2 linked regions of the Hahella sp. HNIBRBA332 genome follow. The protein of the gene in region 1 interacts with the protein of each later gene in a pairwise test. Links are inferred from orthologs where the notes say so. Each region holds a gene or a part of one and is shown on either strand. Other genes may lie near its edges.

Region 1 (4,873 bases):
TGAACGTCGCATTACGGCAGGAACTTGATCTCTATGTCTGCATGCGTCCAGTGCGCTGGTTTAAGGGCGTGCCGAGTCCAGTCGTAGCGCCTCAGAAGACCGATATGGTGATCTTTCGCGAGAACTCAGAGGATATCTACGCCGGGATTGAGTGGAAGGCGAACAGCCCTGAAGCGCAAAAAATCATTCGTTTTCTGCGCGAAGAAATGGGCGTCACCAAGATCCGTTTTCCTGACAATTGCGGCATCGGCATCAAGCCTGTGTCGGAAGAAGGCACTAAGCGCCTGGTGAGAAAAGCGATTCAATACGCGATTGATAATGACAAGCCGTCAGTGACTCTGGTTCACAAGGGCAACATTATGAAATTCACGGAAGGGGCGTTTAAGGATTGGGGATATGAGTTGGCGGTGGAGCGTTTCGGCGCGGAACCTTTGGATGGCGGGCCATGGCATGCGTTCAAAAACCCTAAAACCGGACGCCAGATCGTGATTAAGGACGTGATCGCCGATGCATTCCTGCAGCAAATCTTGATGCGGCCGGAAGATTACAGCGTCATTGCGACTCTGAACTTGAACGGAGACTATATTTCCGACGCCTTGGCGGCGGAAGTTGGTGGGATAGGCATAGCGCCAGGCGCGAACATCGGCGGCAGTGTGGCGTTGTTTGAAGCGACGCACGGTACGGCTCCCAAGTACGCTGGCCAGGACAAGGTGAATCCGGGGTCGTTAATCCTATCCGCAGAGATGATGCTGCGCCATATGGGATGGGAAGAGGCGGCGGACCTGATTTTGAATGGTATGGCGGGCGCTATCGAGGCAAAAACGGTGACATACGACTTTGAGCGCTTGATGCCGGACGCGACATTGCTGAAAACCTCGGAGTTTGGCGATGCGGTTATCAGACACATGAAGTAGGATTCTGCGTGCAGCGGAAACTAAAAGCCCCGCAGGTAGCGGGGCTTTTTTTCGCCGTCTCGTTTATGTTTATCGCCATGGTGTGACGTACATAAAAGATGATGGCGCAAAGGCGGTGATTTGGCCGATTGATGTCGCAAGCAGGGCAAAACACGCCCCGTACAAGCCGGAGCATGTTTGGAATTACAAGTATCCGGATGGTGCTAAGCTAGGCGCTTGCGGCCATTGGCGTCCTTGAATTCTCTTTTGATTTATTCTCGACTGATTCGGCTTTTGCGGCGCTTTCAGGGCCTTCCGCAGTTTCCGTTTCAGGATCTATCGAGGATTTTTCTGGTTCGGATTCTAGCGGAACAATATTGACCGCGTGGAATCCTTTGCCGCTGGGCTGTGCGTCAAAATTAACAGCTTGTCCCGCTTTCAGCGTCTTGTATCCTTCCATTTGGATTGACGAGAAGTGGACGAACAGATCTTCTTTGCAGAGATCGCCGTTTCCTTCATCAGCGATGATAAAGCCGTAGCCCTTGGCATTATTGAACCATTTTACTTTACCTTGAGGCATGATCGACTCCCTTGTCTCCATAGAGATGGGCTTTTACCCTAGTTATTTTTGTCTATTGGCCAGTCCACTCTAATTTTACTACTTTCGCTTTACTACTGAAGCACCGGTAGCAGCAGTACAACAATTCGAGTATCTCGGCCTAGTTTGCTACCAATGCAGATAGTATTATAAAGCAGCGCATATTGAAAGTAACCGGCCAAAAGGCTGGGCCCATTGAAGTTTGGATGGGGCGACTCCACTTTTATAATTGGCGTATAGTGTAGTTGGCGGGCAGTTATTGTGTTGCAAAAAAGAGCTCAGAGCTGGTTGCCGGAAAGTTACGTACTACTGCAAAAATTTAACTAAATTATTCAATCCGGCTATGGGTAAAGTTGAAAATAGTCTACTAATATTAAATCAGGACAACGATGGCCTGGAGGATGAAGGAAACCAAGATGGGGACCATCCGGGAAGCTTAGCGCTGGCGCCTGAAAAACCGGCGTTGAAGCGGCCTTCGATGTATCAGGTTGTGATGCTGAATGACGACTATACACCGATGGACTTCGTTGTTGAGGTGTTGATAAGGTTTTTCAACATGTCGGAACCTAAGGCTACGCAAGTTATGCTGGCGGTGCATACCCAAGGGCGTGCAGTATGTGGAGTGTTCACCAGGGATATCGCTGAGTCGAAGGCGGCTCAGGTAAACCAGTACTCGTCCGAGTGTGAACACCCTCTGCTATGTGAGATAGAAAGAGCGGATTAGTCATTCCTGAGGTGCCAAATGCTAAGTAAAGACCTCGAATTAACTCTTAATGCAGCTTTCAAAAGCGCGCGCGAGAAACGTCATGAATTCATGACGGTCGAGCACCTTTTGCTTGCCCTGCTCGACAATGATTCTGCGCTGAAAGTGTTAACAGCATGCGGCGCGGATCTGGGTCAGCTGCGTAACGAGCTTTCGGAGTTTGTTGATTCGACTACGCCGTTGATTCCGAACAATGATCCAGAGCGGGAAACTCAGCCGACTCTTGGTTTTCAACGGGTGCTGCAAAGAGCCGTATTTCATGTCCAGTCCTCTGGCAAAAAAGAAGTGACTGGCGCTAATGTTCTGGTCGCTATTTTTAGCGAGCAGGAAAGTCAGGCGGTGTACGTGCTGAAGAAACAGAACGTCGCTCGTATTGACGTGGTTAACTATATCAGTCATGGCATTTCCAAAGTTTCCGGCGACCGTGAACAGGATGAGGAACACGAACACCAGGAGGAAGGCTTGGAAGAGGGCGGCGGTTCAAAACCTTTGGAATCGTACGCAACCAATCTGAATGAGCAGGCCAGACTGGGGCGGATTGATCCTTTAATCGGTCGTGACAAAGAGCTGGAAAGAGTCATGCAGATTCTTTCGCGCCGGCGCAAAAACAATCCGCTATTAGTGGGTGAGGCCGGCGTTGGTAAAACCGCCATCGCTGAAGGTTTGGCGAAACAGATTGTTGAAGGCAATGTGCCGGACATCATCAAAGACGCCGTGGTTTATTCTCTGGACCTTGGCGCGCTGCTGGCGGGCACCAAGTACCGCGGCGATTTCGAAAAACGCTTTAAAGCCTTACTGAAAGAGCTTAAGCGTCAAGCCAAGTCCATTTTGTTCATTGACGAGATTCACACTATTATCGGTGCGGGCTCGGCTTCCGGCGGCGTCATGGATGCGTCAAATCTATTGAAGCCGTTGTTGAGTTCGGGCGAAATCCGCTGTATTGGTTCAACGACCTTCACTGAATTCCGTGGCATATTTGAGAAAGACAGCGCTTTGGCGCGTCGTTTCCAGAAGATTGATGTGGTTGAGCCTTCCGTCAACGATACTTATCTGATTCTGAAGGGCCTTAAAAGGCAGTTCGAGAAGCATCATGAGGTCGAATACACCGATGCGGCGCTTCGTTCTGCAGCGGATCTGGCGGATCGTTATATTAATGATCGTCATATGCCGGATAAGGCGATTGACGTTATTGATGAGGCAGGCGCAAGTCAAAGGCTGAAGCCTGAGGCGGATCGCGCCAAGATCATTGATATCCATATCGTTGAGAGCGTCGTGGCGTCAATCGCCAGAATACCGCCGAAAACTGTTTCATCTTCAGACAAAGATAAGCTGCGTAATCTGCAGCGTAACCTGAAAATGGTGGTGTTTGGTCAGGATCCCGCAATAGAAGCGTTGGTAACTGCCATCAAGCTTTCCAGAGCGGGGCTTAAGTCAGAAGGTAAACCTGAAGGCTCATTCCTGTTTGCTGGTCCCACTGGGGTTGGTAAGACGGAGGTGACTCGTCAGTTGGCTAAGATCCTGGGTGTGGAGCTGGTGCGTTTCGATATGTCTGAGTACATGGAAAGGCATACCGTTTCCCGCCTGATTGGCGCGCCTCCCGGCTATGTTGGGTTTGATCAGGGAGGGTTGTTGACCGAAGCGGTCAATAAGAATCCTCACTGCGTGTTGTTGCTGGACGAGATAGAGAAGGCGCATCCGGAAGTCTTTAACTTGCTTCTGCAGGTGATGGACCATGGCACCTTGACAGACAACAACGGCCGCAAAGCGGATTTTCGTCATGTTATTCTGGTAATGACCACCAATGCTGGCGCGGAAGAAATGAGTCGTCGCTCCATTGGCTTCCGGTCTCAGGATCACAGTACTGACGGCATGGAGATTATTACTAAAACCTTTACGCCTGAATTTAGAAACCGCCTTGACGGAATCATTCAGTTTGGTCCATTGGACGCCACAACTATCACTCATGTGGTGGACAAGTTCCTGACCGAAATGCAGGCGCAACTGGACGACAAGCGCATCCTTCTTGAATTCGACACTGAAGCCAAAGCGTGGCTGGCGGTGCATGGATATGACGAGAAGATGGGGGCGAGACCGATGGCTCGGCTTATTCAGGAGTGTATCAAGAAACCTCTTGCCGAACAGATCCTGTTTGGAGATTTGGCGGAGTGTGGCGGCACTGTGTTTGTCAGCGTGAAAGACGACAAACTGGACTTCAAATATGTGCCGGAGCGTGAGTTATTGGATGAATCTACGCCGTAATCAAAAGAGCGTTAAAAATTAAAAAAGGGGCGATAAGCCCCTTTTTTATTTCGCCTGATTAAATCGCCAGATAGTCACCGGTGATTTATAAATTTTCCCATCTACAGAACATGTAGCAAAAAATCCTGGCGGCGTTATGGGAAAATTTATGTGAGGTATTAGCGGGCGCGGTATACGATGCGACCTTTGCTCAGGTCGTAGGGGGTCATTTCTACTTTGACTTTGTCTCCGGTCAGGATGCGGATGTAGTTTTTACGCATTTTTCCAGAGATATGGGCAGTAACGACATGACCATTTTCGAGTTGAACCCTGAACATTGTATTGGGAAGGGTGTCAATGATGGTCCCTTCCATTTCAATA
Region 2 (7,871 bases), 2.8 Mb from region 1 along the record:
AAAGGTCAGGACGCGTGGTGGAAGTAACGCGATGATCAAAGAGCCGGTTGTAGTGGAGTATTCCCGGTCTTTTTTTCCGGTCCTGTTTTTGGTGTTGGTGGTCCGTTCCTTTCTTATTGAACCATTCCAGATTCCGTCTCAGTCCATGATGCCTACCTTGGAAGTGGGCGACTTTATCCTTGTTAACAAGTATTCCTATGGGCTACGAGTCCCTGTATTAGGGTACAAGTTCCTGGATTTGGGCGATCCGCAGCGGGGTGATGTGATGGTGTTTCGCACCCCGGAAGATAACACTACCAACTACATCAAGCGTGTAGTCGGCGTTCCTGGCGATACGGTCGAATATAAAGACAAGCGGCTAACCATCAATGGGCAGCCTATCGATGAAAAGCTAATCGCCGCATTGCCTGCGGGCGCTCCCAGAGAGCTCTATTATGAAGAGCAACTGGGTGAAAAACTGCACCGTATCATTAAGGAAAACTATCCAAACACCGGCCATGAAGGCAAATGGGTCGTGCCGGAAGGCAAGTATTTCATGATGGGCGACAACCGGGATCGCAGTAAAGACAGCCGTTATATTGGACTCGTTCCGGATGAGAATATCGTTGGCAGAGCATTCGCTATCTGGATGCACTGGGAAAAGTTCTTATCATTGCCCTCTTTTTCACGAGTCGGTTCGATACAGTAAGTGCGCATTAGTGTAAAAACAGTGAGTTAATGTCTACTCTCTAAATAATAATGGTTAATTAAGAGGATGCTAAGGAGTGAATATGCGCAAGAATCAACAGGGCGCTTCTTTTCTCATGGTGTTAGTTTGGATGCTGATAGGTATCTCTGTTATCACTTTAGGGTTGAAAATAGGGCCGATATACCTTGATGACTTTGCGGTTTCTTCTTCTTTAGATGGCCTGAAGCGTGAGTCTGATCTGGCCAAGCTATCAAATGAGCAGATTGTCTCTCGTTTAGAGAAACACTTCACTGTCAACAATGTGCGTAATTTTGACAAAAAAAATATCAAAATCACTCGTGAAAAAACAAAGGTTGTTGTGGCGCTAATATATGAAGTCCGAACCAATATCGTGAGTAATATTGATGCTGTCGTTTCATTTAATCACCAATTGGAAGCCAATAATCAGTGACAGCTAAGCTGGAAAGACTGCAGCGTGCGCTCGGATATACATTTAAAGAGCCTGCCTTGCTCACTTTGGCGCTCACCCACCGCAGCTTCGGTGGTCGTAATAATGAGCGCTTGGAATTTTTAGGGGACTCTGTCCTCAATTTTATTATCGCCGATTACCTCTTTGGTCGTTTTGAAGAGGCGCGGGAAGGGCAGTTGAGTCGTTTGCGCGCCAGAATGGTGAAAGGAGTGACTCTGGCTGAAATCGCCAGGGAATTTGATTTGGGTGAGTATCTGCGATTGGGGTCGGGGGAAATGAAGAGCGGTGGTTTTCGCCGGGAATCTATCCTGGCTGATGCGCTGGAGTCCATTATTGGGGCTATTTATCTGGATGCAGGCTTTGAAGTCTGCACAGACAGGGTGTTGAACTGGTTTGAAACCCGTTTGCAGAAGCTTAACCTGAAAGATACTCAGAAAGACTCCAAGACACGCTTGCAGGAATACTTGCAGGCGCGTCAGCTCAATCTGCCTCGCTACGAAGTTATTTCCGTGCAGGGGGAGGCGCACGCTCAAACTTTCCATGTACGTTGTGAAATAGACGGCCTGCCTGACTCGACAGAAGGGACCGGCAGCAGTCGGAGAGTTGCGGAACAGAAGGCGGCGAAGCAAGCTTTGGTGGCGTTAGGAGTGGATCAGTGAGTATTGACGTAAATTCGCAAGAGAACAGCCGCTGCGGTTATGTGGCGATCGTTGGGCGGCCGAACGTAGGCAAGTCCACCCTGCTGAATCATATACTGGGGCAAAAGATCAGCATTACCTCCAAGAAGCCGCAAACTACCCGGCACCAGATATTGGGCATCAAGACAGAGGGTGACTATCAGGCTATTTATGTGGATACGCCAGGTCTGCACCAGCTGGACAAGAAAGCGCTTAATCGGGTGCTGAACAAAGCCTCCTCTTCAGCGATCAAAGATGCGGATGTGATCGTTTTTGTCGTTGACAGAAAGCGTTGGACGGAAGAAGACGACTACGTCTTGTCAAAAGTCGCCAAGGTGAATCGCCCGCGCATACTAGCGATCAATAAAGTGGACAAGTTGGAAAATAAAGACGACTTGCTGCCATTTATCGACAAAGTGCAGAAAATGTGTGAGTTTCAGCACATTATTCCTCTTTCCGCTCTGCGTGGGTTGAATATTGATCGATTGGAAGCCGTTATTAACGAAATGCTGCCGCAGGGAGTTCATTTCTTCCCTGAGGATCAAATTACTGATCGCAGCGAACGTTTCATGGCGGTGGAAATTATTCGTGAGAAAGTCATGCGCCAGTTAGGCAACGAAGTGCCTTATGAAATTGCTGTGGAAATCGAGCAATTCAAGCGTGAAGGCGCATTGTTACGTATTAGCGCCCTGATTCTCGTGGAAAGAGAAGGCCAGAAAAAGATTGTGATCGGCCAGAAAGGAGAGCGAATCAAACGTATTGGGTCCGATGCGCGTAAGGACATGGAAAAGTTGTTTGAAAGCAAAGTCATGTTGGAAACCTGGGTAAAAGTAAAATCCGGCTGGAGCGACAACGAGCGCGCCTTGCAAAGCCTGGGTTACGACGACCGTTAACGGAATTATCGGCCGCTATGCACCGGGTTTCGCTTCAGGCCGCCTACGTGCTGCATAGTCGGCCGTACCGCGAAAGCAGCCAGATTGTTGATCTGATTACAGAGGCTGACGGCAAAGCTTCCGCGGTTATGAAAGGCGGCGGCCGAAGGAAAGGCGGTCCAAATACGCTGCAACCCTTCACCGAGCTGGAGGTTGAGCTGGGAGGGCGCGGCGAACTTAAATCCCTTATTCGATGCGAGACCACCAGCCTTCGTTATCCCTTGGCGGGAGCAGCTCTCTATGCTGGCCTTTACCTCAATGAGTTGTTGCTGAAGTTGCTGCAGCCACTGGAAAGCTGTCGAGACGTTTTTGACGCTTATAAAACGAGTCTGGCTTTCTTATCACTTCCACAAACGAATCTGGAGCCTGGAATACGGGAGCTGGAGTTTACGCTGCTGAATGAATTAGGTTTTGGCGTAGACTTTTGTGTGGAGAGCGCTACAGGGGATGTCGTGAAAAAAAATATCGCCTATTACTTTTCCCTTACTGAAGGCGTTAGTCGAATACCAGAGCCATACTCAGTTGTGATTGAAGGTCGCCATCTGCTGGCGATGGCGGACCGGGACTGGTCTGTTCCTGGGAGTCTTACCGCCGCCAAGAGAATGACGCGCCGGTGTATTGATGAGCTGTTAGGCGGTCGTCCTCTACACTCCCGAGAGCTGATGCGCAGCTACCTCAAGCTTTCCAAGGGCTAAACACCGTCAAGGCAAGAGTCGCGAGAACCCAAATCTAGCTAAGACTGCGGGGCTGATTGAGTCTGATATTCTCTAAACTCTGTTTGCCAGTCATTCCTGTCTGACCAGTAAAGCACTCTTTCTATCTCTTCAAAAAGTGCGGAAACAGCCGTTTCCAGCGGCTCTACGTCGCGCTTGATCTGTCCTTCCAATTCCGCTGCGGCGTTGCGCAGCAAGGGGACTCCACAGTATCGCGTCGCTCCATGCAGGCGGTGGACGCGCTCCAGTAATTCAGCTCTATCTCGCTGCTCCCAGGCGCTCTCAATAGATTTGCGTTCTTCCGGCAGGTTTTCAAGCAGCATGGAGAATAACTCTTCCGCCAGGCCTTTTTTGCCTCCGGCAAGAGTGACGCAGCTGCGAATATCCACGCACGGCTCGGTGGCGGCTTTTACCGATGGTTTTATCTTCCCAGGCTCTCGAACAGGCTGTGGCGATAGCAATGGTTGTGGAGACAGCTGGAAACCGGTTCTGCGCTCTATAATACGCTGCAGCTCATCTTCATTGGTGGGCTTGGTGAGATAGTCGTCAAAGCCGCTTTGCAATAGCTGCTTGCGTTCTTCTGACATTGCGTGTGCGGTGAGGGCGATAATGGGCGTGCGTCGTTTGCCGGCTTCGAACTCTCGAATCTTGATTGTCGTTTCCACCCCGTCCATTCCGGGCATTTGTACGTCCATGAAAATCACGTCAAAGCGCTTCTGCTTGGCTTTGGTGAGGGCTTCGTAGCCGCTCATGGCGGTCTCTACTACGGCGCCCAGGTCCAACAGGAAGGCCTCTACCAGTTTGAGATTGGCGAGGTTATCGTCCACCGCCAACACCAGCGGCTTGCGGCCACTGGTGGCGTTCAACTGTTTGATGGTTATCGCCGATGGGGCTTCCTCTTCGTCAGAACGTCCTTCGATCAGCCAGCTAAGGGCATTCGCCAGACGCCGCTGTGAAGCCGGTTTGATCAGGAAAGTCGAAGCGTCAGTCAGTATTGGCGGTTCCTCGTTGCCGGTATCGATGGTGGGCGTCAGTATCAGTGTGCGGCAGTCGAGTTTATATTCCAGCTTACGCACGGTCTGCAGGTATGAGTTTGATCGCAAGTGATGGCGGGTCAGGCCGATTATGGCGACGGCGAAGCCTTCTCCTTTGCGTTGAGCCTCTTCCACCTTGTCCGCCAGATCTTTGATATTGTCCACCTGAGTGACGTTGGAGCCCCACTTATTGAGGGTGTGTTCCACTGCCAGCCCGGTTTTCTTCTGGTGCTCAAGATAGATGACGCGCTCACCTTCGAACAAACGGTGGTTGAGTTCGTTGTCTGGTTGATTGGGGGCGATTTCGACGGGAAGTTCGATCCAGAATGTAGACCCTTTGCCCAGCTCGCTTTCAACGCCGATCTGACCGCCCATTTGTTCGGTCAGGCGTCTGGAGATAACCAAGCCCAGGCCGGTGCCGCCGAAACGCCTGGCTGTTGACGCGTCCGCCTGACTGAAGGCGCTGAAGAGCGTCTGCTGCTGAACGCGAGAGAGGCCTACGCCGCTGTCTGTGACGGTGATTTTGATAAGCGAGCGCTCATCGGATTCGTCTTCCAGCATGACACGCACCACTACTTCGCCGCTTTGGGTAAACTTAATGCCATTGTTAACCAAATTGGTGACGATTTGTTTGATGCGCAGTGGGTCGCCCATGATGTGGCTGGGCACGTCGGAATAGACGAGGCCCGCCAAGTCCAGGTTTTTCTCGTGGGCGCCGGGAGCGAGCATGGTGAGAACGTCTTCCACGATTTCCTGAAGATTGACGGTAGTATTATCCAGCACCAGCTTGCCTGCCTCGATTTTGGAGAAGTCGAGGATGTCGTTGATGATCGTCAGCAGGATCTCGGACGATTTCAGAATGGTGTTGAGCTGGTCCCGTTGTTGTGGTCCCAAGTTAGATTTCAGCAGAAGGTGCGTGAATCCAATGATGCCGTTAAGCGGTGTGCGGATTTCGTGGGACATGTTGGCGAGAAACTCGGACTTCACTCGACTGGCTTCAATTGCTTCCTTGCGAGCCATGTCCAATTCAATGTTCTGAATTTCTATGGTTTCCAGGGTCTCTCTCAGGTCTTCCGTGGCCTGATCTATATTTTGCTGCATCTCACTGCGCGCCTTGGCGAGCGCTTCCGCCATAGAATTGATGCCGTCTTGCAGTAAAGCCAGCTCGGGGCTGGCCTCTATATAGACGCGAGTATCCAGTTTGCCTTCTTTTATACGAGTGAGCGCTTGCGCCACTTGAGATAGCGGCGAGGTAAGGTCGCGACTTAAGCGCAGCGCCAGGATGGTGCATACAATAATAGCGCTGAACACGGCGCTGACAGCGAAGAGAATCGTCCGATACTTGGCGACCTGGGTTGGCGCCCGGGAGACTTCAATGACCGCCCACCCCAGAATATTATCCTGCAGCCCATTGGAGGCTTCGGACTCCTGCAGGTTGGCGTCCTCGCTTAGACTGAGGTCTTGCAAGGTGACCGGCGCGGTGAAGCGCAGCACATCCTCACTGGAATAAATCGTAAGCTGAGTGGATAAACTGGCGGGGATCGTATGCTCTTCCTGAATGCGCGGGCCGGCATGGGCCAATATCTGGCGCTGGCGCCCGTAGATCGAGACTGAACGAATGTCTTTCTCTTCCAGTACGGCGTTGGTCAGTCCAATCAATTGACGACGGTTTCCTGTGAAAACGCCGTATTCCGCAGCGTTGGCGAGGTGACGGGCGGAGTCGGAGCCGCGCTCCAGGAGCACGTCGCTAAGGTCGTCCAAACGTGTAAATACGAAAGCTGCGGACAACGTGAACGCAATGGTGAGCGATGGCGCCAAGGTCAATAAAATGACCTTTACTTTTATCCCCCAGCGTTTCATGCAGGGGCCCTTCGGCGGCTTGTAGAGGAGGCGCGGGTAAACGGCATATTATGGTATTTATGATATAAAGTGATTTTTATATTAAAAAAGAATATATCGCCACTCTCAGATTATTGCTTATCATGGCCGATGTTCGGCCAATATCAAGTCCGAGCGCGGCTATCGACGTCAATGGTTCGATGGCGTAACAGGGACCGGATTTTTGCTCAGGCGACGTCGCGTCATTGTCACAGCGGCGCCGCAGCGGACAAGGACATTTCCGATTCTACAGCTAATTGATTGAATTTAAAAAGAAGCGAACGTTAAAGATGTCATACCCCACGATTGAATCCTACGTTGGAAACACACCGCTTGTTCGACTACAGAGACTACCCGGCGACACCAGTAATGCCATTCTGGCGAAGCTTGAGGGAAATAATCCGGCGGGATCAGTCAAAGACCGTCCGGCCATGAGCATGATCCAGGAAGCGGAAAATCGGGGCGACATCCGGCCTGGCGATACATTGATTGAGGCGACCAGCGGCAATACCGGGATCGCTTTGGCTATGGCCGCAGCGATCAAAGGCTACCGTATGGTGCTGATCATGCCGGCGCATATGAGTGAAGAGCGGCGCGCGGCGATGACCGCCTACGGCGCCGAGATCATCTCTGTATCCAAAGAAGAGGGGATGGAAGGCGCGCGCGATCTCGCCAAGCAAATGGAGTCCGAAGGTAAAGGCAAGGTGCTGGATCAGTTCGCTAACCCGGATAATCCCCTGGCGCATTACAAGACAACGGGCCCGGAAATCTGGCGGCAAACCAGTGGCGCTATTACCCACTTCGTCAGTTCTATGGGAACCACCGGCACTATTATGGGGACCTCTCGCTATCTCAAAGAGCGTAACCCGGAAATTCAGATTGTGGGTCTGCAGCCTGCCGATGGCGCGTCCATTCCCGGCATTCGTCGTTGGCCGGAAGCGTATCTGCCCAAAATATACCAGCCGGAGTCAGTGGATTTGGTTTTGGATATCGCCCAGCAGGAAGCCGAAGAGACCATGCGCGCCCTGGCTCGGGAAGAGGGCATATTCTGTGGCGTGTCTTCCGGCGGCGCCATCGCTGGAGCGTTGCGAATTTCCCGTGAGGTTGAAAATGCGGTGATCGTCGCCATTATCTGTGATCGGGGCGACCGCTACCTGTCTACTGGCGTATTCCGCAGCTAAAGCTGTTGCGCCGGAGCGCGACGCCAAAGCCCTTATATCTGTTGAGGGAGGCCGCTATAATGGCCGGCTTTTTATTCAGATCGGCCCCATAGCCCAGGTTTATAAGCATGTCTCGTCGTAGAAAGAAGTTACCCCAAGAGTCCATTACCTGCGAAATCGAATCTCTCAGTCACGAAGGGCGTGGCGTCTCCCATAAAGACGGCAAAACCCTGTTTGTCGAAGGTGCTTTGCCCGGCGAAACCGTGACTGCGCGATATGTAAACAGTCGTCGCAGTTATGATGAGCTTGCTGTAGAAGAA

Evidence for each region. The genes of interacting proteins can lie anywhere in the genome.
Region 2: the proteins of clpA (region 1) and O5O45_RS17365 interact in binary tests that used the Escherichia coli proteins (3 or more experiments, as listed by UniProt). The link is inferred for Hahella sp. HNIBRBA332 from one-to-one orthologs.

Annotation. Positions count from the first base shown.
Region 1 is NZ_CP132203.1:1,169,784-1,174,656, forward strand. What follows is about bases 1,845-4,873. They hold clpA (ATP-dependent Clp protease ATP-binding subunit ClpA), read left to right. Parts: upstream 1,845-2,233; coding sequence 2,234-4,513; downstream 4,514-4,873. Other genes in these bases: clpS (ATP-dependent Clp protease adapter ClpS), read left to right, coding at 1,845-2,215; infA (translation initiation factor IF-1), read right to left, coding at 4,672-4,873. In the rest of the region: icd (NADP-dependent isocitrate dehydrogenase), read left to right, coding at 1-914; O5O45_RS05470 (cold-shock protein), read right to left, coding at 1,123-1,473; more of clpS, read left to right, coding at 1,835-1,844. UniProt on the Escherichia coli protein: ATP-dependent specificity component of the ClpAP protease. It directs the protease to specific substrates. It has unfoldase activity. The primary function of the ClpA-ClpP complex appears to be the degradation of unfolded or abnormal proteins.
Region 2 is NZ_CP132203.1:3,931,328-3,939,198, reverse strand. The notes cover bases 3,300-6,746. They hold O5O45_RS17365 (response regulator), read right to left. Parts: upstream 6,374-6,746; coding sequence 3,500-6,373; downstream 3,300-3,499. Other genes in these bases: cysM (cysteine synthase CysM), read left to right, coding at 6,682-6,746; recO (DNA repair protein RecO), read left to right, coding at 3,300-3,461. In the rest of the region: lepB (signal peptidase I), read left to right, coding at 1-688; O5O45_RS17385 (DUF4845 domain-containing protein), read left to right, coding at 771-1,139; rnc (ribonuclease III), read left to right, coding at 1,136-1,816; GTPase Era, read left to right, coding at 1,813-2,727; more of recO, read left to right, coding at 2,745-3,299; more of cysM, read left to right, coding at 6,747-7,572; 23S rRNA (uracil(1939)-C(5))-methyltransferase RlmD, read left to right, coding at 7,680-7,871. UniProt on the Escherichia coli protein: Member of the two-component regulatory system UvrY/BarA involved in the regulation of carbon metabolism via the CsrA/CsrB regulatory system. Phosphorylates UvrY, probably via a four-step phosphorelay.